4 regions of the Magnetospirillum sp. 15-1 genome follow, and region 2 is predicted to be linked to each of the others. Evidence: riboswitches for the same ligand, from Rfam matches in the RefSeq annotation. Region 2 holds a riboswitch; each other region holds the start of a gene.

Region 1 (7,315 bases), on a different contig from region 2:
CCGCCATGGTGGGGGCCGGCCTCGCGGTGATCGGCGGGCTGTCCAAGCTGTTCGCCCACTCCATCGAGTCCCAGGCGGACACCCGCTATTGGGACAATCTTTCCGACCGGGTCCAGGGCCTGACCCTGGCCCTGCCCGACAAGGTCACCACGCTGTCCGTGGCGTTCCAGTCGCCGGGCGGCTCGTCGCTGGAAACGGTGGACGTCCCCATCCGGCGTGCCGGCAAGTGCGGTCTGGTCTGGGCACGGCACGGCTCGGCCGTTCCGCGCAATCCCCGCGCCCCCAACAGCGTTCCCCCCGACGTGATGGCCTCGCCCATCGTCATTCCCGCCGTGGAAGCCAGACCCGCGCCACAGGAAGCGAAAGCCCCTGCGGCGGACACGAATACCAAGTCCAAGGAGTCATCGCCATGAAGCGCCTGCTCGTTCCCGCCTTCGGCCTGCTGCTGCTCGGCGGCTGCGCCTCCCTGGACCCGGCCCCCCATTGCGACATGTCCCGCGTCGCCAGCCAGCGCGATCTGGTGGCCGGACCCGCCATGGTCGAGGACGAGAAATCGCCCTTGAAGGAAATGCCCATGAACTCGGTGAACATCACCGACCCCAACATCATCCGGAAGCTCTACGTGCGCTCCATCGCCGCACGGCGCACCGAGACGGGGACGGTGGAGGTGGTGGCCCAGGTGGTCAACTGCACCGACTTCCCGCAATCCGCCGAGGCCCGGACCCAGTTCTACGCCGCCGACGGAGCGGCGTCCGAGCCGGTCAGCGCCTGGCGCCGGATGCAATTCGCGCCGCGCACCTCCAACACCTACCGCGAGCTGTCGCTGGGCGACAAGACCGTGGACGGCTACATGATCGAGATGAGGGAAGGCAAATGATCACGCGCCTGCTGGCCGTTTCGGCCCTCGCCCTGCTGGTCCCGGTCATGGCCGAGGCCCAGACCGTCGGCGCCAAGGTGCCGCCCTACCAGCCGCCGGCCAAGGTGGCGCCCCCCGTCCGCGACGGCGGCGAGGCGCTCGACGCGGCCGCGGTCAGGCCCAACCCGTTCAAGCCCCAGGAAGACGTCATCGCGCGCTTCAAGGACGCCTATACTCAGGGCGGCCGGCCGCGCCTGGCCTTCTGGTGGAACCGGCAACTGTCGGATACCCTGGCCCAGTGGTATTCCGAGACCCGCACCGTCACCGCCGACAAGAGCCGCAACTCCACCGAGGGCGACCTCACCCTCAAGCAGTCGGGCGGTCGCCAGAGCGTCACCGAGACCCAACGCCGCGCCGGCGATCCGGCCGAGCGCCCGGCGCGCGGCGAGACCTGGGAATGGGAATTCCAGGACGGCTTCCTTGCCCCCTTCCTGCAGGCCGACGCCAGCGTGGTCGACCGCACCATGATCACCCGCATCATGGGAGCCGGCGCCGAGGAGATCGATCCCAAGACGGTGGAGGTCATGGCCATGCAGACCATGGCCGATGTGATGGTCGAGGTGCTGGTGGCCGATTCCACCCAGTCGAGCACCGGCTACGAGTTGCGCGCCCGCATCCTCGACGTCAAGTCGGGACGCATCCTGGCGGTGGTCAACAGCCGCTCGCTGAAAGAATGGCAGAAGACCGACAAGACGACGGCGTCGGCACGCGGCTTCGACCTGCCCGACGAGGATGACGACAGCTTCGGCCCCGAACGCGCCGACCAGCGCTACAAGGCCACCTCCAGCGGCTTCGAGCGCAAGCGCAAGCCGCCCAAGCTGGCGGTCATCGCCCACAACCTCGCCACCAACGTGATGAGCGCCATGCTGCCGCGCCTGGAGGGCGGAGCCATGCCGGCCACCAGGACCGACCCGACGATGCCGACGCCCCTCGCTCCGGCCCAGCCCGCCGGTCCGGCCGCCAAGCCGGTGCCCAACCAGAGCGCCGTACCGCTGCCCGACGTGGAGGCCAAGCCCCTGCCCGCCCCGGAAAAGGCGACCAAGGTGGAGGCAGGACCGGCGGGGGAAGAACCGCCCATGCCCAAGCCGACACGGGAGTAAAATAAACAGTCCCCCTCTCCTGGCGGACGGGAGAGGGGGACTTGCGTCTAGCAGCCGAAGGCGAAGGCGGTTTCGGTGCCGTCGTCCCAGCCGTCCCACATATAGTCCTCGGCGATGCCGTCGGCGATCAGGCGGAAGGCGTACTGGGCCTGATCCAGATAGAAGCCGCAATAGGCGCCGATCTGCTCCATGCCGCCATTGGCCTCGTGCGCCTCGGCCGGACAGGGCGAGCCGCAGAAATGCCGTACCGGACAGGTGGAGCAGGCCTTGATGTCCTCGACCTTGCGGCCCGTCACCAGCTTGAAGGCCGGGCTTTCCAGCACGTCCTCCACCTTGTCGGTGAACAGATTGCCGCCGGCGAAGGCCGGCAGGCCGATGAACTCCGAGCACGGGAACAGCGAGCCGTCGGGCGCCAGGGCGAAGAACGAGCGACCGCCGCCGCAGGGCGAGATGTCGCACATCAGCCGCCGGGCGGTGGGTGCCAGGATGGAGATCAGGATGTTGACGAAATTGGCCACCACCAGCTTGCGGCCGGTTTCCCGGTAAAGCTGATGGGTGCGGTCGAGCGCCGCCAGATAGGCCTTGGAAACCGCCTCGTCCTCGGCCCACGCCCCCTGTCCGCCCGGCTGGGTGCAGCGGACGACGTTGAGCATGCAGGCCGGAACCTCCTCGGCATGGAGGAATTCCACCATGTCGGTCAACTGCCCCAGATTCTCGCGATTCATGGTGCAGATGACATTGAAGCCGGCATAGCCCTTGAGGCGGCGGATGGCATCCACCGTGGAGTTGAACACGCCGTCGCCGGTCCAGCGCTTGCGGGAACGGTCGGCCACCTCGGCGACGGGAGCGTCGAGCGACAGGCCGATGCCGCAGCCCCGCGAGGTCAGGAACTCCACCGCCCGGTCGTCCAGCAGGGTGGCGTTGGTCTGCACCCCGAAGCGAAAGCGGTCGGAATAGGTGTCGATGGCCTCGAACATGGCGTCACGGTTGAGCAGTGGCTCGGCGCCGTGGAAGATGATCTGCGGCTTGCGGCCCTCGGGCACGGTGCGGGCGAAATATTCGTCCAGCCGGGCCATGGCTTCCAGCAGCTTATCGCGGCTCATATGCTCGCCGGTGCGCCGCATGGTCTGCGGGATGTAGCAGTACGAGCAATCCAGGTTGCAGCGTTCCGTCGGGTTGAAATAGACCGCCGAGGGCTTCAGGTGGAAGCGCAGCATGTCCATTTCGCGGGCGAAATCCTCGCGCTTGGCCCGCCAGTCGCGTTCCAGCGCGCCGTCGTCGAGGACGGTTTCCATCTCGTCCTTGCGCACCAGAGCCCAGAAGGCGTTGTCCGCGTCGATCAGGGCGGTGTAGTCGGCATGGCCGATCTCGAACCGCTGGAGGCCGTCGGGAAGACGGCCCCCAAGGATGGGGGCCGCCAGAGTCACCGCTTCACCTGCTTGTCCATCAGGACGTAATGGGACAGGCCGGTGCCCTCGGCATCGCAGGTCTTGCGGCTGGCGATGACGGTGGGACGGGGCTTGCTTTCAGTCTTGGTCATGGCGATTCCTTCGTATGCCAAAGGGGCTAACGGCCAAGACGCGGATGCGCCTTCGCCGAAACCCTTTACCATCGGATTTCGCCCCTCGTTCAACCATGTCCTACAGGTCTTCTGGCTCTCGGATCAGCCACGGAAACCACGCCTTCCCGGCGTTTCGCCAGTGGCTGGGCCCGAAGGCCCCGTGGTCCGTGTCCCCGATTACAGCGGCGGGACCGCCACGGAATTTCACCGTGTTCCGGGATGCAGGACGAACATGGCTCTACAATGCCGCAATGGAGACGTCAAGTTCGCGCGGTTGTCGCCCGGAAAATGGCCTGCTATCGTCCGCTCCCCATGTTCAAGGAAGTAGGGTCATCATGAAGGACGTTTCCGTCGCCATCCTGGGAGCCAGCGGCTATACCGGCGCCGAGCTTGTGCGCCTGCTGGCGCTGCATCCGGCCTTCAAGATCAAGGTGATGACCGGGGACCGCAAGGCCGGCCAGTCCATGGAATCGGTCTTTCCCCATCTGGGCGGCCTGAAGCTTCCCGATCTGGTCGCCATCGATCAGGTGGACTTCAAGGCCGTGGACGCGGTGTTCTGCTGCCTGCCTCACGGCACCACCCAGGAGGTGATCGCCGCCCTGCCCGCCTCGGTCAGGATCGTCGATCTGTCGGCCGACTTCCGGCTGTTCGACGTGGACACCTATGCTCAGTGGTACGGCCACGAGCACCGGGCTCCCGAATTGCAGAAGCAGGCGGTCTACGGCCTGACCGAACTGGCTCGCGACAAGGTGGCCAAGGCGCGGCTGGTGGCCAATCCCGGCTGCTATCCCACGTCGGTCCAGTTGCCGCTGATCCCGCTGCTCGAGGCCGGGCTGATCGAGGCCGCCGACATCGTCATCGACGCCAAGTCGGGCGTGTCGGGCGCCGGGCGCGCCGCCAAGGAGGCCAATCTCTACACCGAGGTGACCGAGGGCATGCACGCCTATGGCGTCGCCAGCCACCGGCACGCGCCGGAGATCGAGCAGGGACTGGCGCAAGCGGCGGGCACCCCGGTGCTGGTCAGCTTCACCCCCCACCTGATCCCCATGAGCCGGGGCATGCTGTCGACCATCTATGTCAAGACCAGGGGCGGCGCCAAGGCCGCCGACCTGCGCACCCGGCTGGCCAAGGCCTATGAGGGCGAGCCCTTCGTGCGGCTGGCGCCCGAGGGCGTGGTGCCCCACACGCGGCATGTGCGCGGCTCCAACCACTGCGTGATCAACGTGTTCGACGACCGGGTCCCCGGACGGATCATCATCACCTCGGTGATCGACAATCTGGTCAAGGGCGCGTCCGGTCAGGCGCTGCAGAACATGAACCTGATGTTCGGCCTGCCCGAGACCTTGGCGCTCGAACAGCAACCCATGTTCCCGTGAGGACAGCGATGAGCGGTAATATCCTTCCCTTTCAGGGCGTCAGCCCGACCATCGCCCCCGACGTGTTCGTCGCCCCCAATGCCGTGGTGATCGGCGACACGGTGATCGGCGCCGGCACCTCGGTGTGGTTCAACTGCGTCATCCGCGGCGACGTGCACGAGATTCGCATCGGCGAGCGCACCAACATCCAGGACGGCACCGTCGTCCACGTCACCGGCGGCAAGCTGGGCACCTATATCGGTTCGGACATCACCATCGGCCACGGCGCCATCCTGCACGCCTGCACCCTGGAAGACGCCTGCTTCGTCGGCATGGGCGCCGTGGTGCTGGACGGCGTGGTGGTGGAATCGGGCGCCATGGTGGCGGCGGGCGCGGTGGTGACGCCGGGCAAGCGCGTCCAGAGGGGCGAGTTGTGGGGCGGCAATCCGGCCAGGATGCTGCGCCGCCTCAGCGACGAGGAAATCGCCTTCTTCCCGGTCTCGGCCGGGAAGTATGTGGAACTGGCGGCCAAGTACTTCAAACCCTAAGCCTCGGAGGAGGCGGCGGCATGGCGAAAAAGGACAAACGCTCCAAGGGCGGTCTGATGACCACGCTGGCCCGGCCGCTGGCCGCCTTCGGACGGCTGATGGGGGGACGGTCCGCCGCCGCCGAGGAGGAGGAGATCGTCCTGCCCGCCGAGGCGGGCTCCTCGTCCCTGGTGGATGATTCCTTCACCCTGGCCCTGGAAGGCCTGCTGGCCGAGGATGACGGCCAGTACCAGACCAAGCTGCACCTGATCTCCCTGGTGGAGTTCCACGAGGCGGTGGGCGACAAGTGGAGCCGCATCGCCGAGAAGGTGATGCTGATCGCCGAGGGCGTCATCAATCTTCATCTGGGCGCCGGCAACGTCTTCGGCCGCAAGGGCTCGGACCTGTTCGTGCTGGTGTTCCGCAACACGCCGGCCGCCGAGGCGCGGCGCCGCGCCGTGCGCATCGCCCAGGAGCTGGGAACGCGGCTGGTGGGCAGCCAGTTCGCCGGCCACGACCGCCCCCTGGCCCTGGCGGCGGAGATTTCCTTAGGCGACGCCCTGACCGGGGACGGCGAACTGAACCTGGAAGCCCTGGCCGCCGCCGTGACCGAAACGCGGGCGGTGATCGCCGAGCAGGCTCCGGCCCGCGGCCCCATCGCCCCGGCCGACGATGCCGCCCCGCGGCGCGCCGTCGACCCTAAATGGGCCGCCATGGAACGGGCCGCGCGGGAAAACCGCGACCCGAACTGGCAGCCCGTCTCCGTGGAGCGCGCTCCGGCCGATATGGCGCCCGGACTGGACGCCACCCCGCCCCTGCCGGGCGATGCGGCCCTGTCCCTGGTCTGGCGGCCCACCTGGATGGAGGAGGGCGAGGTGATCGGCGCCTACCGCGCCCAGGTGCTGCGCGTCGACCAGCCGGGAGAGCCGGCCTACGAGGGCTCGCGCGCCTATCCCACCGCCGACGGAGAATCCATCCCCAAGCTCGACCGCTTCGTGGCCGGCGCGGCGGTGCGCGGCATCAAGGCGGCGATGGCCGACAGCGGTTCCGCCCGCATGGTGGTGCCGCTGCACTGGGGCTCGCTGGGCACCACGGCCCGCATGTCGGTCCTGGGTCCCTTCGCCGACATCCCCGAGGCGATCCGCACCCAAAACCTGATCATCGACCTGTTCGGCCTGCCGGCCAATCTGGCCCCGGTATCCCTGTCCGAGGCCGTCACCGCCATCCGTCCCCTGTGCCGCGAGATCATGATCCGCGTGCCGCTGACCGATCCGGCATTGAACCGCGCCGCCCTGGCCGGGGTTTCCATGGTCACCATCGATCTCGCCGAACTGCCCAACGCCGACAAGACCGATGACGAGCACCTGCTGGCCGCCCTGGAACGGCTGCGGCGCGAGGCGCGGGCCGCCGGTCTCGCGGTCTGTGTCTGGGGCGTCAGACGACGCCGGGTGGTGGTCGGCACCGTGCTGGGCGGTTTCGCCATGATGAACGGGCCGGGCCTGATGAAGGACCTGCCCCGCCCGGCCAAGGTCCTTCCCGCTCCCCGGTCGCGTTTCGCCGCCGGGCCGTCGTGACCGGCGGCAAAACCCGTTCGTCCCTGTCCACCCTGGCGATCATCGTCGTCATCGGCTGTGCCATGGGCTGGGCCATATTCCAGTGGCCGTGGGCCACGGACGCGGCCGGTGCCGCCCTGCTTGTCTATATCGCGCTGGAATGGTCCTCCATGTCCCAGGGCGGGCGCCGCATGCTGGCCGCCGCCCTGGCGGCCGCCGCGACCGCCGTCGTTTTCCTGCCCCAGGCCCTTCCGGTGCTGCGCCACGGTCTGGCCGAGTCCACCTTCATCATCGGGCTGTTCA
Region 2 (7,315 bases):
GCCGGGCGATAGATGCGGACCTGCATCAAAGTCTCTCCTGCTCGTCATAAGTCCTGGTACGGGCGGGACCGTTTTAAATCAAGGGGTTGGCACCCATCGTACGGTTCCGCCCGCAAGGTATAATCGACGCCTGGGGAATCCGCAAGAACCTACAGCTTGAACACGGTCCTCAGGCCGATCACCGTGGCATCGGGGATGGTCTTGGACGAGTTCTCGGGCAGGGTGGCGGTACCGCCCGGATGGACCACGTACTGGACGTCCGGCACCACGGTCATCCAGGGGGTCACCTGGTAGCGGTAGGTCAGTTCGACGACCGCCTCGTAATCATGGTCGGGAGCGGTGGCGGTGCCCAAACGCCTGGCATCGGCGTCACGGGCGGCCAGGGCCGAACTCATCCGGCCGAAGGCGAAGCCCATGGCGGCGACGTCGTCGTCGCGACCTTCGAACGGTCCCTTGTAGCTGAGGCCGGTATCGAAATAGAACGGCATCTGGTTGCGGTCGTCGGGCAGGCCGGTGACCCGCAAAAAGGCCGACAGGCCCAGATCCTCGGTTCCCGCCTCGCGGTAGAGCATGCCTTCGGCGATGCCGTAGACGGCCCAGTTGCCGCGATGAGTCTTGGCGGCACCGGCCGAACCGTCGCCCAGCGATACCCCGGCCAGATCATAGCGCTGGTCGGTGGCGCGGCCGTTATAGTACCAGCCGCCCAGCTTGAACATGGCCGGCAGCCCCGCCGCACCCTTATCCTGATTGAGGCCGTACTGCACCTCGCCCATCCACACCGGCGGCTGATCGACGGTGTAGTCGACGCCGCTGCGGTTGCGCTTCTGGGCGTCGCCGCCGGCATTGGTGCCGGGGGCCACGTTGCCGGTGAACAGACCGGCCAGCAGCGCCAGTTCGCCGGTCGGCTGGACCTTGAGCCGAGTGCCCAGATTGGAGATGGGATAGCCGCCGCCGCCGCTCTGCATGTTGGCGGCGAAGGCGCCGGGCCAGCCGAAGGCGGAGTTGATCAGGTTGGTGGCCACCACGGAGTTGAAGAATTCCTCCTGCATGGGCAGTTGGCCGAAGCGCAGCGACACCATGTCGTCCAGCGCGCTCTGCTGCAGCCACAGAGAGAACAGCCGGGTCGAGGGCGCCGCCTCGATGTCGCGGACCGGGATCAGGTTGCCGATGAAATTGGCCGACAACTGGCGGCCCTGGATGTGCAGGCCGGTGACGTGGAAGGTGCCGCCCTTCCAACCCACGGCCTGCTCCAGATCGGCATCCACGTCCACCTGGAGCAAGGCGTCGGCCACGGCGCGGCGCCTGATGCCGCCTGACGGATTACCCAGCATCTCGGCGGTGTAGGCGGCGTTCACCTTGACGCCCTTCTCGGCCAGATCGGAGCGCAAGCCGCCCCAATCGCCGGTCAGGGTATCGCGCTCCCAGAAGCCCTTGGGCGCCTCGGTCTCGGCCCGCGAAGCGGCGAAAGGCAGGCACACCCCGACGGCCACGGCCAGTCCGGTGACGAAAAATCCAGTCTTCATGTCAAAATCCACCCTCAAATAAGCGGCGCAGGTCCACCCACCTCCGGGACACCCCGCCCGGGGAAGCGCGCGCACGCGACGATGATGGCAGGTCTCCTGGCTCGCGGGTCAAAGGAGCCTGCCCCAGCCTTCCCGGTTCGATACGGCCCCCCGGTGGACGTCGGGGCCGAAACCAGTGGCCTTCTCGGCGGGCAGCTCCTCTCCGCCTACAGTTGCGGGGGCAGCCGCGGGTTCCAGGCGACAAGCCCTTGACCGCGTTCCCTTTTCACCTCGGGTCGCCCGTGGGCGGCCGTCGGAACCATCTGGCCGAAGATGTACCCGCGCCTGTGTCCTAATGCAAGTTGGACCTCTGCCCAGGCCTGGGTTAGAGTTCGCGCCCAATGGAGATACCCCTGGGGTGAGACGGACGGATATGGCCGAGGCCGATTCGCATTTGCCACCGGCTTCCGATATGGATGAAGACACGGCACCGCCGCCGCCGGCCGAGGGCGGCTGGCTCACGGTCAGCGAGTCCGTGACGCGCCCGCAATCCGGCGGCGGACTGCTTGCTCCGCTGGTGCGGGGATTGGGCCGGCTGGCCGCCAGTTGGCGCTATCTGGCCGAGCCGGCCGAACGCCATGCCCTGCTGCAATATGCGCGCGGCGGCCTGTCCCGCGTGGCGCAATCGTTCCATCGCTCCCCCATGACCGCCAGCATGGAGGCGGGGGAACCGCCGGTCGTGCTGCCCTCCGCCATGTCCGAGCCCGATGCGGTGCCGCCGTTCGATCCGGAAGCGGCGCTGGCCCGCCTGCGCTCGGCCCTGCGCCAGTTGCCGGAAAAGGGCGAGGTGGTGGTCCCCGGCAACCTTCAATCCCTCGACCGCCTGCTGGGCGACCCGCCGCCGGCCATGGATTTCGAGGCGGCCGATCTGCTGCACGATTGCTTTCCGCGCGGCACCCGCCATTCCGGCAACCGGGTGCTGCTGGCGGTGGCCCGCAACCTGACCCGCAATTTCGGCCGCCCCGGCCGCCTGCCCATGACCAGCGGCAAGGCCTGGACCATGCTCGCTCCGGCGGTCTTCGCCGACCAGATGGCGGCCCAACTGGCCGAGATCAGCGACTTCATCCTGACCTGGCAGGCCCAGGAAAAGAGCTTCCTGATCCTGGAATTCGCCGAGGTGGAGCTGATCGAATATCTGTTCGAGCATCTGCACCCCCGGCGCCACGGCGTCCTGCTGATCAAGGTGATGGAGTTCAAGGTGCTGTCCACCCGCCGCGCCGGGCTGCTGCGCCGTATTCCGGCGCGGGTCAGGCGCTTCGTCCAGCACACGGCGGGGGCCGATCCCTCGGTGCCGCTGACCTATGCCCGGGATTCCGCCATCCTGCTGGAGCTGATCGAGCGGCGGGTGGGCTTCCGGCCGGTGACCGAAGCCGCCGCCGCCGCCCGCGCCGAGGTGGAGAAGATTCTCGCCCGCCTCTCTCCCCCGTCCCCGGAGCCGGGAGCGTCACCGCCGCTCGCCCCGCCGCCGGCCAAATCCGATCTCGAGCAGATCATGCAGACGCTGGGGGCGCCCCCCGCCCCCGCCGCCCCCACGCCGGCTCCGCGGGAGATGCCGGACCGCATTTCCGCCACCTCGCCGCCCGTACTGCCGGTTCAGGCGGTCTCGGTCGCCGCGCCACCCCGCCCCGCCGCCCCACCCCGCCCCGCCGCCCTGCCGGTACCGGCGGTTCCGCTCCGCAAGCGCTTCGGCAACCGGCAGAAGACCGAGGCGGTGATGCGGGTGCTGGCCGGGGAAAGCCGCGAGCAGGTGGCCGCCACCTGCGGCGCGACGCCGGAGATGCTGGACGGATGGCTGGAATCCTTCCTCAGCGGCGGAAGCTCGGCCCTGGCTCCCAAGGCTCCGGCACGGGCCAGGCCGCGCCAGGCCCGGACCAAGACGGCGGCGGTGGAGTCCGCCTCCCTCGACGACCTCAAGAGCAAGCTGCACGCCCTGCTCCAGACGGTCGAGGTCCTCAGCACCCAGATCCAGGCCCTGCCGCCGGAGCCGGTGGCGGCCCCGCCCGCCGCTCTGCCGCCGCCCGCCCCGCCGCAAAATGCCGCCGCTCCGGCCGAGACTCCGCCCGGCTTCCCCGCCGAGGACCCCAATCCGCCGCCCCGGCCGAAGCGCAGCCGCAAATCCCCGCGGCGGTGAGATACCGTGGAAATCAAAGCCAATAATTGACACGCCTCGTCACGCCACGCCTTTTGGGTGGCGTCGGAATATAGGAAGACGATCCGCGCCGTTCCATCCTCTCCGCCTCGACGGCCGGATCACCCGGCGATAAGTCGGATCGGATGATCGATTCGGGAGGATATTCCCGTAAGGACTATATGCCTTACGGCTATATCGCGCCGGCTCCATGACGAAACATGACGGAGATCACAGACAGCCAAAGCGGCAGACTGCCTTGCTTCCATTGAAGCAAGGGGGTGTACTGCCCTCCGGCGCGAAACAACGCGTCACATAGTGCGACGACTTGTTATTGTACGTAACTCGGTGTTTATGATTTCCCTGTCGTAATTATTCTGGAGGCTTGACCCCATGGCGCGGATCGCGGTGGTCGAGGACGAAGCTCCTCTTCGGGCGGATCTGGTCGAGTACCTTTCGGCGTGCGGGCACGATGTGATCGGCTGCGGCGACGGCAAGGAGCTTGACCGCGCCCTGGATGAACGTCCCGTCGAAATCATCATTCTCGACATCAACCTGCCGGGAGAGGGGGGATTCTCCATCGCCGGCCGGCTTCGTTCCCATTCCGACATCGGCATCATCATGCTGACGGCGCGCGGCCTGAACGTGGACCGCGTGGTCGGTCTGGAGGTGGGGGCCGACGTCTACATGGTCAAGCCGGTGGAACTGCGCGAACTGGAAGCCCAGGTCCGCACCCTGGCCCGGCGCATGCGCGTCTCCCAGCCCGCCCTGCAGCACGAATCCCGCCCGGCCCCCGAGGCACCGCCGCCGCCATCCGCCGCGCCGGCGGTTCCCACCGAGTGGATCTACGACCAGTTGACCTGGACGCTGATCGCTCCCGACGGCAAATCCATCAAGCTGACCGGCAACGAGCGGGTCTTCGTCTCGCTGCTGGTGACCCGACCGGGTGAGCCGGTGTCGCGCGACGAGATCTTCCGGGCTCTGGGCAAGCGCGGCTGGGACCCGGCCGACCGCTCGGTGGATTCCATGGTCCGCCGCCTGCGGGCCAAGGGCGACCAGGCCTTCGGCCATCCGCTGCCCATCGAGTCGGTCCACAGCGTCGGCTATGCCTTCGCCGCGCCGGTCGGCCTGCGGTAATCCATGGCGGGACCGCGCAAACTTGCGTTAAAGCCGCGCGGCACCCCCTCCGCCCCCGCCTCCTCGGCCCCGCCGTGGCCCATCCTGATCGTCGACGACGACGAACAGGTTCTGCAGATGACCCGGGTCATTCTGCGCGACCTGTCGTATCTGGGGCGGCCGTTCAAGTGCATCGAGGCGGCCTCGGCCGCCGAGGCCGCCGCCATCCTCGACCTGCAGCCCGAAATTCCGGTGGTGCTGCTGGACGTGGTGATGGAGACCCCCGATGCCGGCCTGCGCCTGGTCCGCCACATCCGCGAGGAGCTGGGCAACCGCACCGTCCGCATCATCCTGCGCACCGGCCAGCCCGGCGACGCCCCCGAGCGCGACGTGGTGCTGGCCTACGATATCAACGACTACAAGAGCAAGGCGGAGCTGACCGCCCAGAAGATGTTCACCGCCCTGGTGGGCGCGCTGCGCGCCTGGGGCGACATCACCACCATCCAGCGCCTCGCCGCCGAACTGTCCGATCTCAACGCCTCGCTGGAGCGCAAGGTGGAGGACCGCACGGCGGAACTGCGCGAAAGCAACGAGGCCCTGGCCCGCTCCAAGACCCGCACCGAGACGGCGCTGATGCGCGAGACCGAGGCCAAGGGGCAACTGCGCCAATTCCTCTCCATGGTCAGCCACGAGTTCCGCACCCCGCTGGCCATCATCGATTCCTCGGCCCAGATGCTGCGTATCCGGGTCGAAAAGAGCGATCCCGGCGGCGTGGCCCGCCTGGACACCATCCGGGGCGGCGTGCAGCGGCTGTTGGGCCTGATCGACACCTGTCTGGCCGACGAGCAGTTGGACAGCGGCCGCATCGTGCTGCACGAGAAGTCCTTCGACATCGGCCCGATGATCGAGGTGACCCTGTCCCATTACCGGGTGGCGTCGCCCACCCACCTGTACCGTGCGGAGGCGGCTCCCGGCCTGACCGTGTGGGGCGACCCCGGCATGATCGCCCTGGTGATCAACAATCTGGTGGGCAACGCGGTGAAGTACTCCCCGGCCGGTTCCCAGGTCAGGGTCGAGGCCGCCTCCGACGGCGCCGACGTGGCCATCAGCGTCACCGACCAGGGCATGGGCATCCCGTCCGAGGACCTGCCAAACATCTTCGAGCGCTTCCACCGCGCCGCCAATTCCAAGGGCATCCCCGGCTCGGGGATCGGCCTGCACATGGTGCGCCAGATCGTCGAGATGCATGGCGGCACGGTGACGGTGGAAAGCCGGCTGAAGACGGGTTCGCGCTTCACCGTGCGCCTGCGCCCGTCGCCCGGCGCGGGAGCCGAGGGAATCGACCCGGTACAAGACGGCTTGAGCGCCCCCGCCCCCGATGATACCGTCGACGCTCTTGGTGAAGGCAACAGGTAGCCGGCATGCTTGCGAAACAGTACCGATCGTTCAAGCACGACCTCGACCAGCGCGGCATCATCTTCTCGTTCTCGGGCTATCTGTCCGAGGAGATCCTGTATTCCCTGGGCAACGCGCTGCGCCAGAAGATGACGCTGGAGGATGCCAACGTCACCACGGTGAAGAAGGTGTTCTCGGTCTTCGTCGAGCAAGCCCAGAACATCATCCGCTATTCGGCCGAGAAGCTGTCGGGGGACAAGGGGCAATCCATCGAGCTGTCGTCGGGCATGGTGACCATCGGCACCGAGAACGACCGGTTCTTCATCGTCTGCGCCAACGTGGTGATGGCCGCGGACGAGCCCCGGCTGCGGGAACGGCTGGAACGGCTGCGCTCCATGGATCGCGAGGCCATCAAGGCCTACTACAAGGAGCAATTGCGCGAGGCGCCCGAGGAGCAGAGCAAGGGCGCCACCATCGGCCTGATCGAGATCGCCCGGCGCGCCAGCGCACCCATCGAGTTCGATTTCGACCCCATCGATGACCAGAAGTTCTTCTTCTGCATGAAGGTCTCCATCTGAGGTGCTTATGGACAATTTGACGATCGCGGCCACCGAACGCTCGCCTGCGGTGGATTTCGATTTCGCCGCCGGGCGCCTCAGCCTGAAGGGCGAGTCCTATCCCGAGGATGCGTCGGCCGTGTTCGGCCCCATCTTCTCGGCCCTGGAGGCCTTTCTGGGCTCGGCCAAGGGCCGCGACGTGGCGTTCGACTTCGACCTGACCTATTTCAACAGCTCCAGCGCCAAGGCGCTGATGAACATGTTCCAGATGCTCGACCAGGCGGCGGAAGCCGGTTGCCGCATCACCGTCAACTGGGCCTACGCCCCCGACGACGACACCATGAAGGAGTTCGGCGAGGATTTCGCCGAAGACCTGAACCACGTCGCCTTCAACCTGGTCAGCGTTGAGTAGCTTCAACCTCTTCGACGCCGAGGAAAAAAGCCTCGAACAGGCCGAAGACCTGCGCCGGAGGCTGGAGCAGGCCCCCGAGCCGGTGCGCGACGGCATCGCCACGCTGATCGAGGCCTACAGCCGCAGCGTCCGCGAGCAGCGCCGT
Region 3 (7,315 bases), on a different contig from region 2:
GGCGTATTGCTGGCCCGCGACGGGTCGGGGCGCTGGAGCGGTCCGGCCTTCTACTCCATCGCGGCGGGCAGCGTCGGGCTGCAGATCGGCCTGCAGGACGCCGAGGCGGTCTACATCATCATGAACGAGGGCGGCCTCAAGGCGGTGGTGGAGAACCAGTTCAAGGCCGGCGCCGAGGCCGGCGTGGCGGTGGTGGTGGTGGGCGCGGGCGCCTCGGCCAATACCACCACCAACGTGGGCGCCGATATCTATGCCTTCTCGCGCGCCGTCGGCCTTTATGGCGGCGCCACCCTGGACGGGGCAGGCATCCTGCCCCGCCATTCGTGGAATTCCGCCTATTACGGCGGCAATCCGACGCCGGAGGATATTCTGTTCAGCCGAACGGTGGATTCCCGGCAGGCGGACCGGTTGAGGGACATCCTGTCGCGCTGATCAGCGCTCCTGGCGTTCGCGACGATCCTCGCGGCGGTCGCGGCGGTCGTCCTTGAGATCCTTGCGGTCCTCGCGGCGCTCGCGCTTGTCCTCATGCATTTCCTTGCGGTCCTTGCGCAGTTCGGCGCGGTCCTTGGCGACGGCGTCCTTGTCGCCGTCCTTCCTGTCCTTGCGCAGTTCGTTGCGATCGTGGACCGCTTCCTTGCGGTCCTGGCCGATCTCGCGGTTGTCGCGGCGCATCTCGCGGTGATCCTGCCGCATTTCCCGATTGTCCCTGGGCATATCGCCTTGCTGGGCGGCGGCGGGCAGGGCGGACAGCAGGGGCAGGGCGGCAAGGACGGCGATCAGAGTCTTGTTCATGAGCGTGTGCTCCCCAAAAACGTGATGACGTATCAGGCCACCGGAATGCGGCGGAATAAAGGTGGTGCGCTCGCTTCAGTCCGACGCGGGCAGGCTCACCTCGAATCGGGCTCCGCCCCCCGTCGGGCCGTCGGCCTCGCGGTTCTCGGCGCGGATGGTGCCGCCATGGGCCTCGACGATCTGGCGCGAGATGGACAGGCCCAGGCCGGAATGGGTGCCGAACTTCTCGCCCTCGGGCCGCTCCGAGTAGAAACGCTCGAAGATGGCGTCCAGTTTGTTGGGCGGTATGCCCGGCCCCTGATCCTCGACGGTCAGCACGATGCGTCCGCCGTCCCGCCGGGCGGCAAGACGGATCAGGCCGCCCTCCGGGCTGAACGACACGGCGTTGGCGATCAGGTTGCGCAGTACCTGGACCAGACGCGATTCGATGCCTTGGACCGCCAGGGCGTCGCCCCCGGGCCGCTCCACCTCGAAGCGCAGGCCCCGGTCCTCGCAGGTGCCGCGATAGATCTCGGCCATGGTGTCGAGCATGGCGTCCAGGGTCACCGGCCCGGTCTCGGCCCGGCTCATCTCGGCGTCGATGCGCGACGCGTCCGAGATGTCGCTGATCAGCCGGTCCAGGCGCCCGACGTCGTCCAGCACGATGGCCATCAGGCGGGCGCGTTTTTCCGGGTCCTCGATGCGCGCCGCCGTCTCGACGGCCGAGCGGAGCGAGGTCAGCGGGTTCTTGATCTCGTGGGCCACGTCGGCGGCGAAGGCCTCGATGGCGTCCATGCGCCGCCACAGGGCCTCGGTCATCTCCTTCAGGGCCACGGACAGCTCGCCGATCTCGTCCTTGCGCCGCGACAGGTCGGGAATGGCGTGGACGCGGCCCTGACCGTGGCGGACCCGCTCGGCGGCCAGGGCCAGCCGGCGGATGGGCCGGGCGATGGTGCCGGCCATGTAGAGCGACACGCCGATGGTCAGCGCCAGCGACACGGCGAAGGCCTGCAGGATGGCGATGCGCACCTGGAACAGCGAGCGGGCGATGTTGGTGCCGTCGGCGGTGATCAAGAGGGCGCCCACCACCTGCTTGTAGCGCTGGACCGGCACCGCCACCGACAGCATCAGGGCGCCGCTCTTGCGCGACCGCACCGCCCAGGCGGGCCGTCCGGCCATGGCGCTCATCACCTCCTCGAAATCGTCGGCCCGCGCGTTGGGATGCTCGCGGTAGAGCGGCAGGGTCTCGTCCCTGGGCATCCATCGCGCCCAGCGGTCCCACTGCCGCGCCAGCCGGTCGGCCCAGTGGGGCGGGGTGGGCGGCGGCAGTTCCTCGATGTAGATGGAGCCCTTGGCGCCGCCTACCACGCGGGAATCGGCGGCCAGTTCGCCCACCGCCCCGAACAGCCGGGCGCGGAACTTGGCCGGCTCGGACAGGCGGCGCACCATCTGCTGCGCCATGTCGGGATTGATCTCGAAGAAGCCCATCTCTTCCTCGAACACCGCGCCCTCGCCGATGGCGCCGGCCACCATCTCGGCCTGGGTGCCCAGCCCGTCCAGTTCGGCGCGGATCAGCCCCTGCTTGTAGCGGTCGAGATACATGACGCCCGCCACCAGCACGATGGGCGCCAGCAGGTTGACCGCCAGGATGCGCCGGGTGAGCGGCGAGGCGAGCAGCCGCCAGCGGGGCAGGCGCCGCCGGGAAGGCCCAGGCTCACTCGTCATGACAGCGACTCACTCGTCACGATAACGATAGCCGACGCCGTACAGGGTCTCGATCTGGGCGAACTCGTCGTCCACCTCGCGGAACTTCTTGCGCAGCCGTTTGATGTGGCTGTCGATGGTGCGGTCGTCCACGTAGATGGACTCGCCATAGGCGGCATCGATCAACTGGTCGCGGTTCTTGACGTGGCCGGGGCGCATGGCCAGGGATTTCAGCAGCAGGAACTCGGTGACGGTGAGGTCGACCGCCTTTCCCTTCCAGGTGCAGATGTGCCGGCCGGGGTCGAGCACCAGCAGCCCGCGCACCAGGGTCTCGCCGCCCCCCTCGTCCGGTCCGGCGGCGTTGGCCTCCAGCCGGCGGATCAGGGTGCGGATACGCTCGATCAGCAGCTTCTGCGAAAAGGGCTTCTTGATGTAGTCGTCGGCGCCCATGCGCAGGCCGAGCAACTCGTCGATCTCGTCATCCTTGGAGGTGAGGAAGATCACCGGGATGGCCGATTGCTTGCGCAGGCGCTGCAGCAGCTCCATGCCGTCCATGCGCGGCATCTTGATGTCGAGCACGGCCAGGTCGGCCGGCTGGCTGGTCAGGCCGCGTAGCGCCTCGGCGCCGTCGGTATAGGTGCGCACCTTGAAGCCCTCGGCCTCCAGCGCCATCGAGACCGAGGTCAGGATGTTACGGTCGTCGTCGACCAGGGCGATGGTATGGGACACGGGAAACCTCCTCAAACAGGCCAGGGCCATAATCTAGCAGGCCCAAATCCACCAGTCCCGGAATGGTTTGCATCCCGATCATGGCGAAATTATAGTGCCCGGCGATGGTTCCCCGTGGCCGGCGACGGCACGGGGTGAAAATGGGAACGCGGTGCGCCCCTCGAAAAGAGGGTCAAATCCGTGACTGCCCCCGCAACTGTAGGCGGAGAGGTTCCGGCCGTTAGAGACGCCACTGGCCCGAAAATGGGCTGGGAAGGCTATGCCGGACCCAACGACCCGCGAGTCAGGAGACCTGCCATCATCGAGAGTCGCTTGCGAGCCCGTTCGGCCGGGGTGTGCCGTCGGGTCAGTTTTCCGTTTCGCGGCGACGAGTGAAGTCTCTCGACGAACGGAGTCTGTTCATCATGCATATCATGGAAGGTTTTCTTCCCGCCGGGCACGCATTGGCCTGGACCTGCGTTTCCACCCCCTTCGTGGTGCTGGGTGCGCGCTCGCTGAAGCGCATCGTGGCCGAACGGCCCGAGGCGCGGCTCGACATCGCGGCGTCGGCCGGTTTCACCTTCGTGCTGTCGGCGCTCAAGCTGCCCAGCGTCACCGGCTCGTGCTCGCACCCCACCGGCACGGCGCTGGGCGCCATGCAGTTCGGTCCCGGCATCATGGCGGTGATCGGCGCCATCGTGCTGCTGTTCCAGGCCTTGCTGCTCGCCCATGGCGGGCTGTCGACCATGGGGGCCAACGTCTTCTCCATGGCCATCGCCGGGCCGTGGGTGGCCTATGGCGTCTGGCGCCTCGCCGGGCGGCTCGGCGTTCCGGTCGCGGTGGCGGTGTTCCTCTCGGCGTTTCTGGGCGATCTCGCCACCTATGTGGTCACCTCGTTCCAACTGGCCCTGGCCTTTCCCGATGCCGAGACCGGCTTTGCCGGCGCCTTCGCCAAGTTCGGCGGCATCTTCGCCATCACGCAAGCGCCCCTGGCGGTGGCCGAGGGACTGGTCACCGTGGTGGTGATGAACGCCCTCGCCGGCCGCCGCATGCGGATCGAAGGAGCCAAGGCATGAGCGCGCGCACCAATTCCCTGCTGCTGGGCACCGCCCTGCTGATCGTCGCCGCTCCGCTGATCCTCAACCCGGCCGGCCAGTTCGGCGGCACCGACGACGCGGCCAGCGAGGTGGTGACCTCGTCCCATCCCGCCTACGAGAAGTGGACCGGGCCGTTCTGGCAGCCTTCCAAGGAGATCGAGGGGCTGCTGTTCGCGGTCCAGGCCGCCTTCGGAGCCGGTCTGCTGGGCTACGTCATCGGACGGCGGCACGGTCGTTCCAGCAAATGAGTCTCGCCATTGACCGCCTGTCCCAGGCGGGGCCGTGGCGAAAGCGGGCGCCGTCGGAAAAGGCGGCGCTCGCCCTCGGCCTGCTGGTCCTGGCCCTGATCCTGCCGCCCTGGCCGGGCGGGGCGCTGGTGCTGGGCGCCGTCTGGGGCCTGGCCCTGGGCGGGGCGCGGCTGCCCGCCGGCGACTGGCTGCGTCTCAACGCCCTGCCGCTGGGCTTCGTGCTGACCGGTGCCGCCACCTTGGCCGTGGAGGTGGATTCACACGGCCTGCATCTGGCCGCCGACCAGGGCCGCCGCGCCGCCCTGGTGGTACTGCGCGCCGCTTCCGCCGCCTCGGCCCTGCTGCTGCTGGCCGCCACCACCCCGGCTCCCGATCTGGTGCGCGGCCTGCGCCGTATCGGCCTGCCGGCCGAGATCGCCGAGATCATGCTGCTCACCTGGCATTTCCTGTTCCTGCTGCTGGACCAGGCGACGGCCATCCGCACCGCCCAGGAGGCGCGTCTCGGCTGGTTCGGGCCGCGGCGGCAGGTGCGCTCCCTCGGCCTGCTGATCGCCCAGTTGCTGCCGCGCGCCATGGAACGGGCAAGGCGTCTGGAGACGGGACTGGCGGCACGGGGCTTCGACGGCTCGCTGCCCATGATTTCCACCGCGCGCCCGGCCTCGGGACCGGCCCTGGCGCTGATTCTGGGCGGTCACGCCCTGCTGGCGGGGGTGAGCCTGTGGCTGGGATGATTCTCGAGGCCAGGGGCCTCTGCTATGCCTATCCCGGCGGCGTCGCCGCCCTGGCCGGTCTCGATCTCGCGGTGGAGCGGGGGCGGCGGCTGGCGGTGCTGGGACCCAACGGGGCGGGCAAGACCACCTTGCTGCTCCACCTGAACGGCACGCTGAAGCCGGCCGCCGGCACCGTGCTGCTGGGAGGCGAGGCCATAGGGTATTCGCGGGCGGCGCTGACCGGCTGGCGCCGCCGGGTCGGGCTGGTGCTGCAGGAGCCCGACGACCAGTTGTTCGCCGCCACGGTGGCCGAGGACGTGTCGTTCGGGCCGCTCAATCTCGGCCTGTCCGAGGCGGAGGCCCGCCGGCGGGTGAACGCGGCGCTGGAGGCCCTGGGCATCGCCGAACTGGCCGGGCGCGCCACTCATATGCTGTCCTTCGGCCAGAAGAAGCGGGTGGCCATCGCCGGGGCCCTGGCCATGGAACCGGAGGTGCTGCTGCTGGACGAACCCCTGGCCGGTCTCGACCACCAGGGGGGCAAACGCCTGCTGGCGGCGCTCGATCGTCTCGCCCAGGCGGGGGCCACCCTGGTGTTCACCACCCACGAGGTCGATCTGGCCTATGGCTTCGCCGACCGGGTGGCGCTGTTCCAGGGGGGGCGGGTGATCGCCCAGGGTGAGGCCGCCCAGGTGCTGGCCGACCGCGACTCGCTGGCCGCCTGCGGATTGGAGCCGCCGCTGCTGCTGGAACTGGGGGTGCGGACCCGCCAGGAGGCGCTGGCCTTGATGGCGGCCCGGCAGAGGGTGTATTAGAAATGCCTCAATAAGCAAAAGGCGGATATGATGCGTTCCCTGATGATGGCGATGGCGGCTTGGCTGGTGATGGCGGGGACCGCCCTGGCGGCGGAGATCAAGACCATTTCGGCTCCCGACGCGCTGCAGGCGGTGAAGAAGGGTGACGTGGTCCTGGTCGACATCCGCCAGCCCGAGGAATGGAAGCAGACCGGGGTGCCCGAGGGCGCCAGGCTGATTCCCATGCGCCATCCCGACGGCGGCGCCGGTTTCATCCGCGACCTGCTGGCCACCACCAACGGCGACCGCAATGCCCCCATCGCCCTGATCTGCCGCACCGGAAACCGCTCGGGGGCCACCGCCAAAGCGCTGTCCGAGGCCGGCTTCACCCGCATCCTCGACGTCTCCGAGGGCATGGGCGGTTCGGGCGCCGGGCCGGGCTGGATCAAGCGCGACCTGCCCGTGGTGCGTTGTCCGACGTGCTGAGACCTCCCGGCTTTCCTGCCATCCCGAGCGGTTGTTGATGGGGATCTCTTCAGTATCCCAACGGCCAAATTCACCACGAAGGCACCGAGGCATGAAGGAGCACGAAGAAAAGAGAAGAAAAATTTATTTTCTTCTCTTTTCTTCGTGCCTCTGCGCCTTCGTGGTTCGGCGGCCCAAGCCGTTTCCCTCAAAGACCGGGTGGTCGGCTACACAGGAGGATGACAAGGTCACCGACTACCGCAGCGACGCCTCGATGTTGCCGCCGTCCACGGTGAGGGTGCAGGCGGTGACCTTGGAGGCCTTGGCCAGCCACAGGAAGGCGTCGGCCACGTCCTCGGCGGTGACCTCGCGGCCCAGCAGGTTGCCGCCCATGTAATCCTGTTCGGTCAGGCCGCGCGCCGACGAACGGCTCTTGATCATCTCGTCGGTGAGCAGGCCCGAGCGGATGCGGTCGGCGTTGACCGCATTGGAGCGGATGCCGTCCTTGCCGTGGTCCAGCGCGTACTGCTTCATCAGGAACATGGTGGCGGCCTTGGGCAAGCCATAAGGGCCGAAATTCTTGCCCGGATTGACCGCCTGCTTGGAGGCGTTGAACAGCAGGGCGCCGCCGGTGCCCTGGGCCTTGAAGATGCGCACGGCGTTCTGGGCGACGCTCTGGTGGCCGAAGAAATTCAGTTCGAACGAGGTCCTGAGAGTGGCGTCGTCCACCTCGCCCACCGCGCCCTGCCAGGCGGCGCCGGCATTGCTGACCACCACGTCCAGCCCACCGAAACGCTCGGCCACCTTGTCGAAGGCGGCGC
Region 4 (7,315 bases), on a different contig from region 2:
ACCCTGGAAGATTGCGCCCGGGCCTATTTCAAACAATCAGAGCAGTTGGACACCGCCATCGAGGCCGTGGTGCGTCCGCCGGCCGACGGCCTGGGCTGGGCGGCCGCCGCGCTGATGATCCAGCGCATGCCGGCCGGGACCGGCAGCGCTCCCATCCTGGTGGCCGAGGAGGCCCGGGAAACCTGGCGCCGCGCCGAGATCCTGCTCTCCAGCGTCACCGGCGCCGAGATGGTCGACCCCACTCTGGAGCCCGAGCAATTGCTCTATCGCCTGTACCATGCCGAACAGTTGCAGGTCTTCGAGGCCAAGGCGCTGCAGGCCCGTTGCCGCTGCTCGCGGACCAAGGTCGAGGCGACGCTGCGCTCGCTTCCCGCCGCCGAGGTGGCCTCGGTGGCCGACGAGGCGGGCCGGATCGTGGTGACCTGCGAGTTCTGCCGCACCGACCATGTCTTCCGCCTATCGGAGCTGCAGCCGTCTTGACGGTCCGCCACACCGCACCGATATTGAGCCCACATCGTTGCAAGCCAAGGGGAACCCTTCCCATGATCTCTCGGCATTTCCGCCTGATGGTGGCCGTCGTCGCCGCTCTTACGGCCAGCGCCTGCCAGAACGCCAGGCCGCCCATGCAGAAGCTGCCCGAAATCAGCTTCGCCAACCTGCGGCCCTTCCAGCTTGACGTCGGGCAGTTGGAGATCGTCTCGGAGTTCGTGGCCCCCGGCCGCTCCCCCCATATCGAGCACCTGATGCCGGTGTCGCCCGAAGGGGCGGCGCAGCGCTGGGCCCAGGACCGCCTGAAGCCGGTGGGCCGCACCGGCTCGGCCCGCGTGGTGATCAAGGACGCCAAGGTGGTCGAGGTGCCGCTCGCCATCGACAAGGGCCTGAGCGGCGCCTTCAAGAAGGAGCAGGAACTGCGCTACGACGCCGCCCTCAACGTGGCGATCCAGATCCTCGACCAGCGCGGCATGATCCAGGGCGAGACCATGGCCCAGGCGACGCGCTCGCGCACCGTGGCCGAGGGCATCACGCTCAACGAGCGCGACCGGGTGCTCTATGACATCAGCGAAAGCCTGGTCAGGGACATCGACCAGCAGATGGCCCAGTTGATTCAGAACTATCTCGGCCGTTGGGTGAGGTAGAGTCCATAAGGATTTGGATCGAATCAGATTCCGCGCTTGACGGGCGGCGCTCGCCACCTTAAAAACGCGGCTTCCTCCGATCGGAAGATCGGGCCAATTTTCCACGGATAGCCCCGGCGTACGGCCGAAATGGCGAATCCGGCGAACGACTTGAAGCGAGGATTTTACCATGGCACGTCGCTGCGCCATCACCGGCAAGGGCGTTTTGACCGGCAACAACGTCAGCCACGCCAACAACAAGACCCGGCGTCGGTTCCTGCCCAACCTCCAGGAAGCCTCGCTGCTGTCCGACGCCCTGGGTCATGCCGTGCGCCTGCGCATCTCGACCAATGGTCTGAAGACCATCGAGCACAACGGCGGCATCGACTTGTACCTGCTGTCCATCGCCAGCACCAAGCTGAGCGCCGAGGCCCGCCGCCTGAAGAAGCGCATCGAGCGCGCTCTGGCGAGCAAGCAGGACGCCGTCGCGGCCTAAGCCTCGCGTCATCGTGTTTGGAAAGGGTCCGTGGGCAACCACGGGCCCTTTTGGCGCTTCCATTCCTCCGCTTCCGCTCCGCCGCAGACGGAAACGACCGCCTCGGCCCGCCATGGTCGTTGGTCTCGCGGGATTGCCCTCGCACGGCACAGCCATGGTTCAGGCGGCCCCTTGAGCGGTCACGGGGCGTGGGCGCCGTCAGCGATCTGGGGTGGGGGAGCGAAACTTCTCTCAGTTTGGACGGGTGTGTTATTCTGGCGGAGCGGGTTTGATGGGCCGTGATCCATCACATCCCCGCCCCAATCGGGGCGATCCGGCGGAACAAAGGGAAGTTTCCCTGACGGAGGCGGACATGCAGGACCTCCCCCTCGCCAAGGCATTCACGTTGATCGAGCCGGGGCCCGTGGTGCTGGTCACCACCCACGACGGGACCCGGGACAATGTCATGACCATCACCTGGACCATGGTGCTCGACTTTTCGGCTGATTTCGCCATCGCCACCGGGCCATGGAACCATTCCTACGCTGCGCTGTGCGATACGCGCGAATGCGTGCTGGCCATTCCCACGATCGACCTGCTCGATACCGCCGTGGGCATCGGCATGTGCTCGGGCAAGGACACCGACAAGTTCGCCCGATTCGGCCTGACCCGCGCCACAGCCAGCCGGGTGCGCCCGCCGCTGATCAGGGAGTGCCTGGCCAACATCGAATGCCGGGTGGTCGACATTGTCGAACGCTACGGCATCGTCGTGCTGGAAGGTGTCGCCGCTCATATGGACACCACGCGCGCCGAACGCCGTTTGGTCCACGCCGTCGGCGACGGCACCTTCATCGTCGACGGCGACCGGCTGGACCGGCGCGACATGATGCGGGCGAAGCTGCCGGACGGACTGGATTAGGTCCTGTTGACAAAGGGGATTCCCAAACTCAGCCGGACGTGATTCAACCCTGGTCTTTGCGGAGACCAGTGGTATGCGTGGCGATCTGACGGACGAGGAATGGGGGATCATCGGGGAGTTGCTGCCCGCTGAACGGGGGCGCGGTTGCCGTCCTTCCCATGACAACCGCCGTTTCATCAACGGCATGCTTCACGTGCTGCGGGTCGGCTGCCCGTGGCGCGACATGCACGAGCGTTACGGCAAATGGAATTCGGTCAATGTCCGGTTCCGCCGCTGGGCCGAGCAAGGCGTGTGGGATGCCCTACTGGAAACGTTGGTCGATCTCGGCCTGACCGACGATTGGCAGCATATGATCGACAGCACCATTGTCCGAGGGCACAGCCAAGCCGCTGGCGCAAAAGGGGGACTCATAAGGAAGGCTTTGGTCGAAGCCGCGGCGGCTTTACGAGCAAAATCCACGCCCGCGCAGACGGTCAGGGACGCCCTCTTGGCTTCAAGCTGACCGGCGGCGAAGTCTCGGATTATCAGGCGGTCGAAGACCTGATGGCGTTGCCGACCGCCACCCCGCGCATGCTGCTGGCCGACAAGGGCTATGACGGCGACGCCGTGCGCGAGAACCTGCTCTTTCACGGCATCCTGCCGGTCATCCCGCCCCGGTCCAATCGCTCCCAGCCCATTGCATGCAACTTCCTGCGATACAAGGATCGCAATCGCATCGAGCGCATGTTTAATCGCCTCAAGCAGTTCCGACGCATCGCCACCCGCTACGACAAGACCGCCAAATCCTTTCTTGGATTCCTGCATCTCGCCGCTGCCAAACTATGGCTACCGGCCTTTGTCAACAGGACCTAAACACCTAGACGGGAACGAATGTTCCCTTGCCGACCGCATCCTGGTCCTGGCGCACACATTCCGTCAGGACGCCACCCTCCTCCTGCCGGCCCCAGCCGTCGAAGTGCAGCAGCGTCTCCAGGGGCAGACGGGGCCGCCAGCCGGCGCTTTCCAGTTCCGGCTTGGGGTGGTAGCCCCGCACCCGGCCGAGACACAGATAGGCCACCGGAATGATCCCCTTGGGGATGTTCAGGATTTCCTGCACCTCGGTGTTGTCGAAGATACTGACCCAGCCGAGGCCGAGTCCCTCGGCGCGCGCCGCCAGCCACAGGTTCTGCACCGCGCAGACGCTGCTGTAGAGGTCCATGGTGCGGATATGGGTCCGGCCGATCACCACCGGACCGGCGCGGTCGCGATCGCAGGTGACGCAAATGTTGACGGGCGACTCGAGAATCCCCTCCAGCTTCAGCGAGCGGTAGACGTCCCGCTTGTCCTCGGGGAACATCTCCGCCGCCTCGGCATGCGCCTTGAGGAAGGCGTCATGGACGCGGCCCCGGACCTCCCGGTCGCGCACCACGACGAAGCTCCACGGCTGCATGAAGCCGACGGAGGGCGCATGGTGGGCGGCGATCAGCACCCGGCTCAAGACCTCGTCCGGGATGGGGTCGGGCAGGAATTCGCCCCGCGTGTCGCGGCGCGTCAGCATGGCCCGGTAGACGGCGTCCCGCTCGGCGGCGGGCATGGGAGCGGCAGGCAAAAGAGAGCTTTGGGCATCCATCAGCTTTCCCCTGTGATGGCGTGCGCCCAACCGGTGTCCAGGCCGGAAGGACCATCTCCACTTGGCCGGTCTTCTGACTCGGGTTCATCCCAGCGAGGCGCCTTCCCAGCACAAAGCCAGTGGCATCAGCCTGCCGGTCCCCCATACAGCGTTGGGCACGTCGCGGACTTTCACCGCGTTCCCGATTCTCCGGTGCGCCATAAGCGCCCCGGCACCGAGTGGATGGCCCATTCATAGATCATGTCTCGCCGGGAAGCATCCCAAAACACCCCCCTGACTCCGAGGCGGCGGGCACGTCGGTCACAGGAGTTCCAGCGGAACCCGGCTCAGCTCGTTGTTCTGGTTGACGAGCTTGTGCAGCAAATAGCGGAAGATCAGCTGCTCGCCCTCGGAGAGCGGCTCCAGCAAGGTGCGCTGGAAACGCCGCACCGGCTCGCCCAGCTCCGCCAGCATGGTATCGCCGGCCTCGGTGATGAACAGGGACTTGATGCGGCGATCCTTGCCCTCGCGCCGCTCCAGCAGGCCCTTCTTTTCCAGCCGGATCACCACATCGCCGATGGTCGAGCGGTCGAAGGCGATCATGCGCGCCAGCGACCGCTGGTCGACGCCGGGAAATGCCTTGATCACGGTCAGCGAGGCGAACTGGACCGGCGTGATGCCAAAGTCCTGGGTCTCGTTCAGGAAGATCGACACGGCGATCTGATGGAGCCGCCGGGCCAGATGTCCGGGATTGCCGTAGATCGGCAGGGCGTCGTTCTCGCCCGTATCCAGCAGCGCCTCCGGCATGGTTCGTCACGTCCTTCAATTTCGCCCGTGCCGGGCATCTGACCCCAATTCACCGGCAACCTCAATCCCCCATGCGCCGAATTTATGTATGTATACGCACTATTTTAATTCCCAATTACATCGTGTTGCGGTGCGGAAAGTTATTGTCACGGCAACATGATCCGGCGGCATCCGGGGGGAATACTGGCGATAGGCCTGATATCATAGGATATATACGCCATTCGGCGGCACTCACGATATTGCCGACTGAATGACAATTCATCGAATCGAATTGACAGCATACTGTCCTTTATGGTCCAGTACCCACATAAGAGGTGCGGCCATTGGCCCGCCCGACAAAAACAGAGGGAGGTCCGAGATGGCCTTGAATGAGGCGGCCCTGGTGAACGCCATTGCCGACATGGACGAAGACGCGGCCCTTCGCCTGTCGCGCGAAGCCCTGGATCAGGGCTTCGACCCCCAGCGCATTCTTGATCTTTGCCGCGCCGCCATGGATATCGTCGGCGCCCGGTTCGAGAAGAACGAGTACTTCCTGCCCGAACTGATGATGGCGGGCGAAATGCTCGAGCAGATCGGCGCCATGGTGAAGCCCCTGCTGATGGACGACAGTGACGGCGAAGCCGCGGGACCGGTGGTGCTGATCGGCACCGTGGCTGGCGATCTGCACGACATCGGCAAGAATATCGTGACCTTCATGCTGGAGGTGAACGGCTTCAAGGTGGTGGACCTCGGCATCGACGTGCCGATCCAGACCTTCGTCGACACGGTCCGTGACTTGAAGCCGGCGGTGATCGGGCTTTCCGGCTTCCTCACCCTCGCCTTCGACGCCATGAAGGATACCGTTGCCGCCATCGAGCAGGCGGGCCTGCGCGACGGACTCAAGATCATGATCGGCGGCGGCCAGGTGGACGAGACCGTCCGCAGCTATACCGGCGCCGACGCCTTCGGATTGAACGCCATGGCCGCCGTCTCCCTGTGCCAGGGGTGGATCGGCACGGCCAAGGCCGCCTGACGGGAGACTCCGACATGATCGCTTCCCCCGCCCAGACTCCCGAGGCCAAGGTCGCCTACGACGCCCGCTGGCAGCGGGTGATGGATTGCGTCAACCTGAAGCAGCCCGACCGCCTGCCCATCGGCATGCAGCCCACCTTCTGGCTGGCCAAGTACGGCAACATCACCTGCCGCCAGCTGATGTACGACTACGACAAGACGGCGGAGATCGCGGCTCGGGCCATTCAGGAATTCGAGCCCGACTGCCACAGCCCGATGTTCCTGGCCACCGCCTCGGGCCGGGCGCTGGAGGCGCTGGATTTCAAGCAGTTGCAATGGCCGGGGCACGGCGTCGGCGACAACCAGCCCTTCCAGTATCTGGACGCCGAGTACATGAAGGGCGACGAGTACGCCGAATACCTGGAGGACCCCACCGGCTATTATTTCCGCCGTTATCTGCCCCGAGTGGCCGGCGTGTTCGAGGGCTTCGAGGAACTGCCGTCCTTTTCCAGCCTCTACTATACCCGGCTGGTGCTGGGCATGCGCGCCTTCGCCCGGCCCAAGGTCCGCCAGGCGCTGGAACGGGTGATGAAGGCCGCCGAGGAATCGGAACGCCTGTTCAACCTGCACATCGCCTTCGAAGAGCGCATGGCCGCCCTGGGCTACCCGGCGTCCTACATGTATTCGTCCATCTCCCCCTACGACTACATCGCCGACTATTTTCGGGGCGCCAAGCAGATCATGACCGATCTGTTCCGGCGCAAGGACAAGTTGCTGGAAATGCTGGACAAGGTTCGCATCTCCATCACCCGCAGCACCATCGAGGCGGTGCGGGCCAGCGGCAATCCCTTCGTCTTCATCCCCACCCACTGGGCTCCCGACACGTTCATGTCGGAGCAGCAATTCACCACCTATTGGTGGCCGCCCTTCCGGCAGATGCTGATCGATCTGATCGACGCCGGCATCATTCCCATTCCCATGTGGGAATCCGACTGCACCAAACGGCTGGAGCACATCGCCGACATCCCGGCCGGCAAGTGCATCTACTGGTTCGAGCGCACCGACATGGTCAAGGCGTTCGAGGTGCTGGGCGACGTGGTGGCGCTGCGCGGCAACCTGTCGCCGTCCATGATGACCACCGGCACTCCCGCCGAGGTGGATGCCGCCGTCAAGCACCTGGTCGACAACGTCTTCAACAAGGGCGGCAAGCTGATCCTGGATTGCGCCTTCGGTATTCCCGACGAAACGCCGGTCGAGAATGTGCGCGCCATGTTCGGCGCCGCCCGCCGGTACGGCGGCTGAGGAGGCGGCCATGTCTTCCACCCCGCGCCGCCTGATGCTGACCCTGGTCCGCCGGACGGCGGCGGTCCTGGGGCGCGGGCGCCTGGAACGGCCCCTGGGCTGGGCCGAGCGGGTCTTGA

The links. Region 2 has a riboswitch for cobalamin ahead of CP958_RS02575 (carbohydrate porin). Riboswitches for the same ligand answer to the same signal wherever they lie in the genome.
Region 1: linked by a shared signal. The riboswitch ahead of cbpA (modified peptide precursor CbpA) and the one ahead of CP958_RS02575 (carbohydrate porin) in region 2 are both predicted to bind cobalamin.
Region 3: linked by a shared signal. The riboswitch ahead of CP958_RS23685 (energy-coupling factor ABC transporter permease) and the one ahead of CP958_RS02575 (carbohydrate porin) in region 2 are both predicted to bind cobalamin.
Region 4: linked by a shared signal. The riboswitch ahead of bluB (5,6-dimethylbenzimidazole synthase) and the one ahead of CP958_RS02575 (carbohydrate porin) in region 2 are both predicted to bind cobalamin.

Annotation. Positions count from the first base shown of each region.
Region 1 covers NZ_FXXN01000013.1:46,346-53,660, reverse strand. The annotation lists gene CP958_RS01675 (hypothetical protein) at 1-413, shown strand, start outside; gene CP958_RS01670 (hypothetical protein) at 410-877, shown strand; gene CP958_RS01665 (hypothetical protein) at 874-2,016, shown strand; gene cbpB (peptide-modifying radical SAM enzyme CbpB) at 2,064-3,443, opposite strand; gene cbpA (modified peptide precursor CbpA) at 3,440-3,556, opposite strand; cobalamin riboswitch at 3,663-3,793, opposite strand; gene argC (N-acetyl-gamma-glutamyl-phosphate reductase) at 3,910-4,953, shown strand; gene CP958_RS01645 (gamma carbonic anhydrase family protein) at 4,962-5,480, shown strand; gene CP958_RS01640 (hypothetical protein) at 5,501-7,033, shown strand; gene CP958_RS01635 (hypothetical protein) at 7,030-7,315, shown strand, end outside.
Region 2 covers NZ_FXXN01000015.1:60,633-67,947, forward strand. The annotation lists gene CP958_RS02570 (ETC complex I subunit) at 1-26, opposite strand, end outside; gene CP958_RS02575 (carbohydrate porin) at 150-1,523, opposite strand; cobalamin riboswitch at 1,592-1,841, opposite strand; gene CP958_RS02580 (helix-turn-helix domain-containing protein) at 1,921-3,693, shown strand; gene CP958_RS02585 (response regulator transcription factor) at 4,084-4,827, shown strand; gene CP958_RS02590 (hybrid sensor histidine kinase/response regulator) at 4,831-6,222, shown strand; gene CP958_RS02595 (SiaB family protein kinase) at 6,228-6,779, shown strand; gene CP958_RS02600 (DUF1987 domain-containing protein) at 6,787-7,170, shown strand; gene CP958_RS02605 (ATP-binding protein) at 7,163-7,315, shown strand, end outside.
Region 3 covers NZ_FXXN01000028.1:499,600-506,914, reverse strand. The annotation lists gene CP958_RS23705 (lipid-binding SYLF domain-containing protein) at 1-432, shown strand, start outside; gene CP958_RS23700 (hypothetical protein) at 433-792, opposite strand; gene CP958_RS23695 (stimulus-sensing domain-containing protein) at 868-2,496, opposite strand; gene CP958_RS23690 (response regulator transcription factor) at 2,506-3,204, opposite strand; cobalamin riboswitch at 3,293-3,519, shown strand; gene CP958_RS23685 (energy-coupling factor ABC transporter permease) at 3,609-4,259, shown strand; gene CP958_RS23680 (energy-coupling factor ABC transporter substrate-binding protein) at 4,256-4,528, shown strand; gene cbiQ (cobalt ECF transporter T component CbiQ) at 4,525-5,259, shown strand; gene CP958_RS23670 (ATP-binding cassette domain-containing protein) at 5,256-6,050, shown strand; gene CP958_RS23665 (rhodanese-like domain-containing protein) at 6,078-6,515, shown strand; gene CP958_RS23660 (bifunctional aldolase/short-chain dehydrogenase) at 6,750-7,315, opposite strand, start outside.
Region 4 covers NZ_FXXN01000028.1:432,353-439,667, reverse strand. The annotation lists gene CP958_RS23425 (Hsp33 family molecular chaperone HslO) at 1-480, shown strand, start outside; gene CP958_RS23420 (hypothetical protein) at 543-1,136, shown strand; gene rpmB (50S ribosomal protein L28) at 1,306-1,611, shown strand; gene CP958_RS23410 (flavin reductase family protein) at 1,964-2,509, shown strand; partial or broken gene CP958_RS27190 (IS5 family transposase) at 2,583-2,900, shown strand; gene CP958_RS27185 (IS5 family transposase) at 2,801-3,361, shown strand; gene bluB (5,6-dimethylbenzimidazole synthase) at 3,366-4,118, opposite strand; cobalamin riboswitch at 4,164-4,352, opposite strand; gene CP958_RS23395 (MarR family winged helix-turn-helix transcriptional regulator) at 4,419-4,904, opposite strand; gene CP958_RS23390 (cobalamin-dependent protein) at 5,263-5,916, shown strand; gene CP958_RS23385 (uroporphyrinogen decarboxylase family protein) at 5,931-7,196, shown strand; gene CP958_RS23380 (methylenetetrahydrofolate reductase C-terminal domain-containing protein) at 7,207-7,315, shown strand, end outside.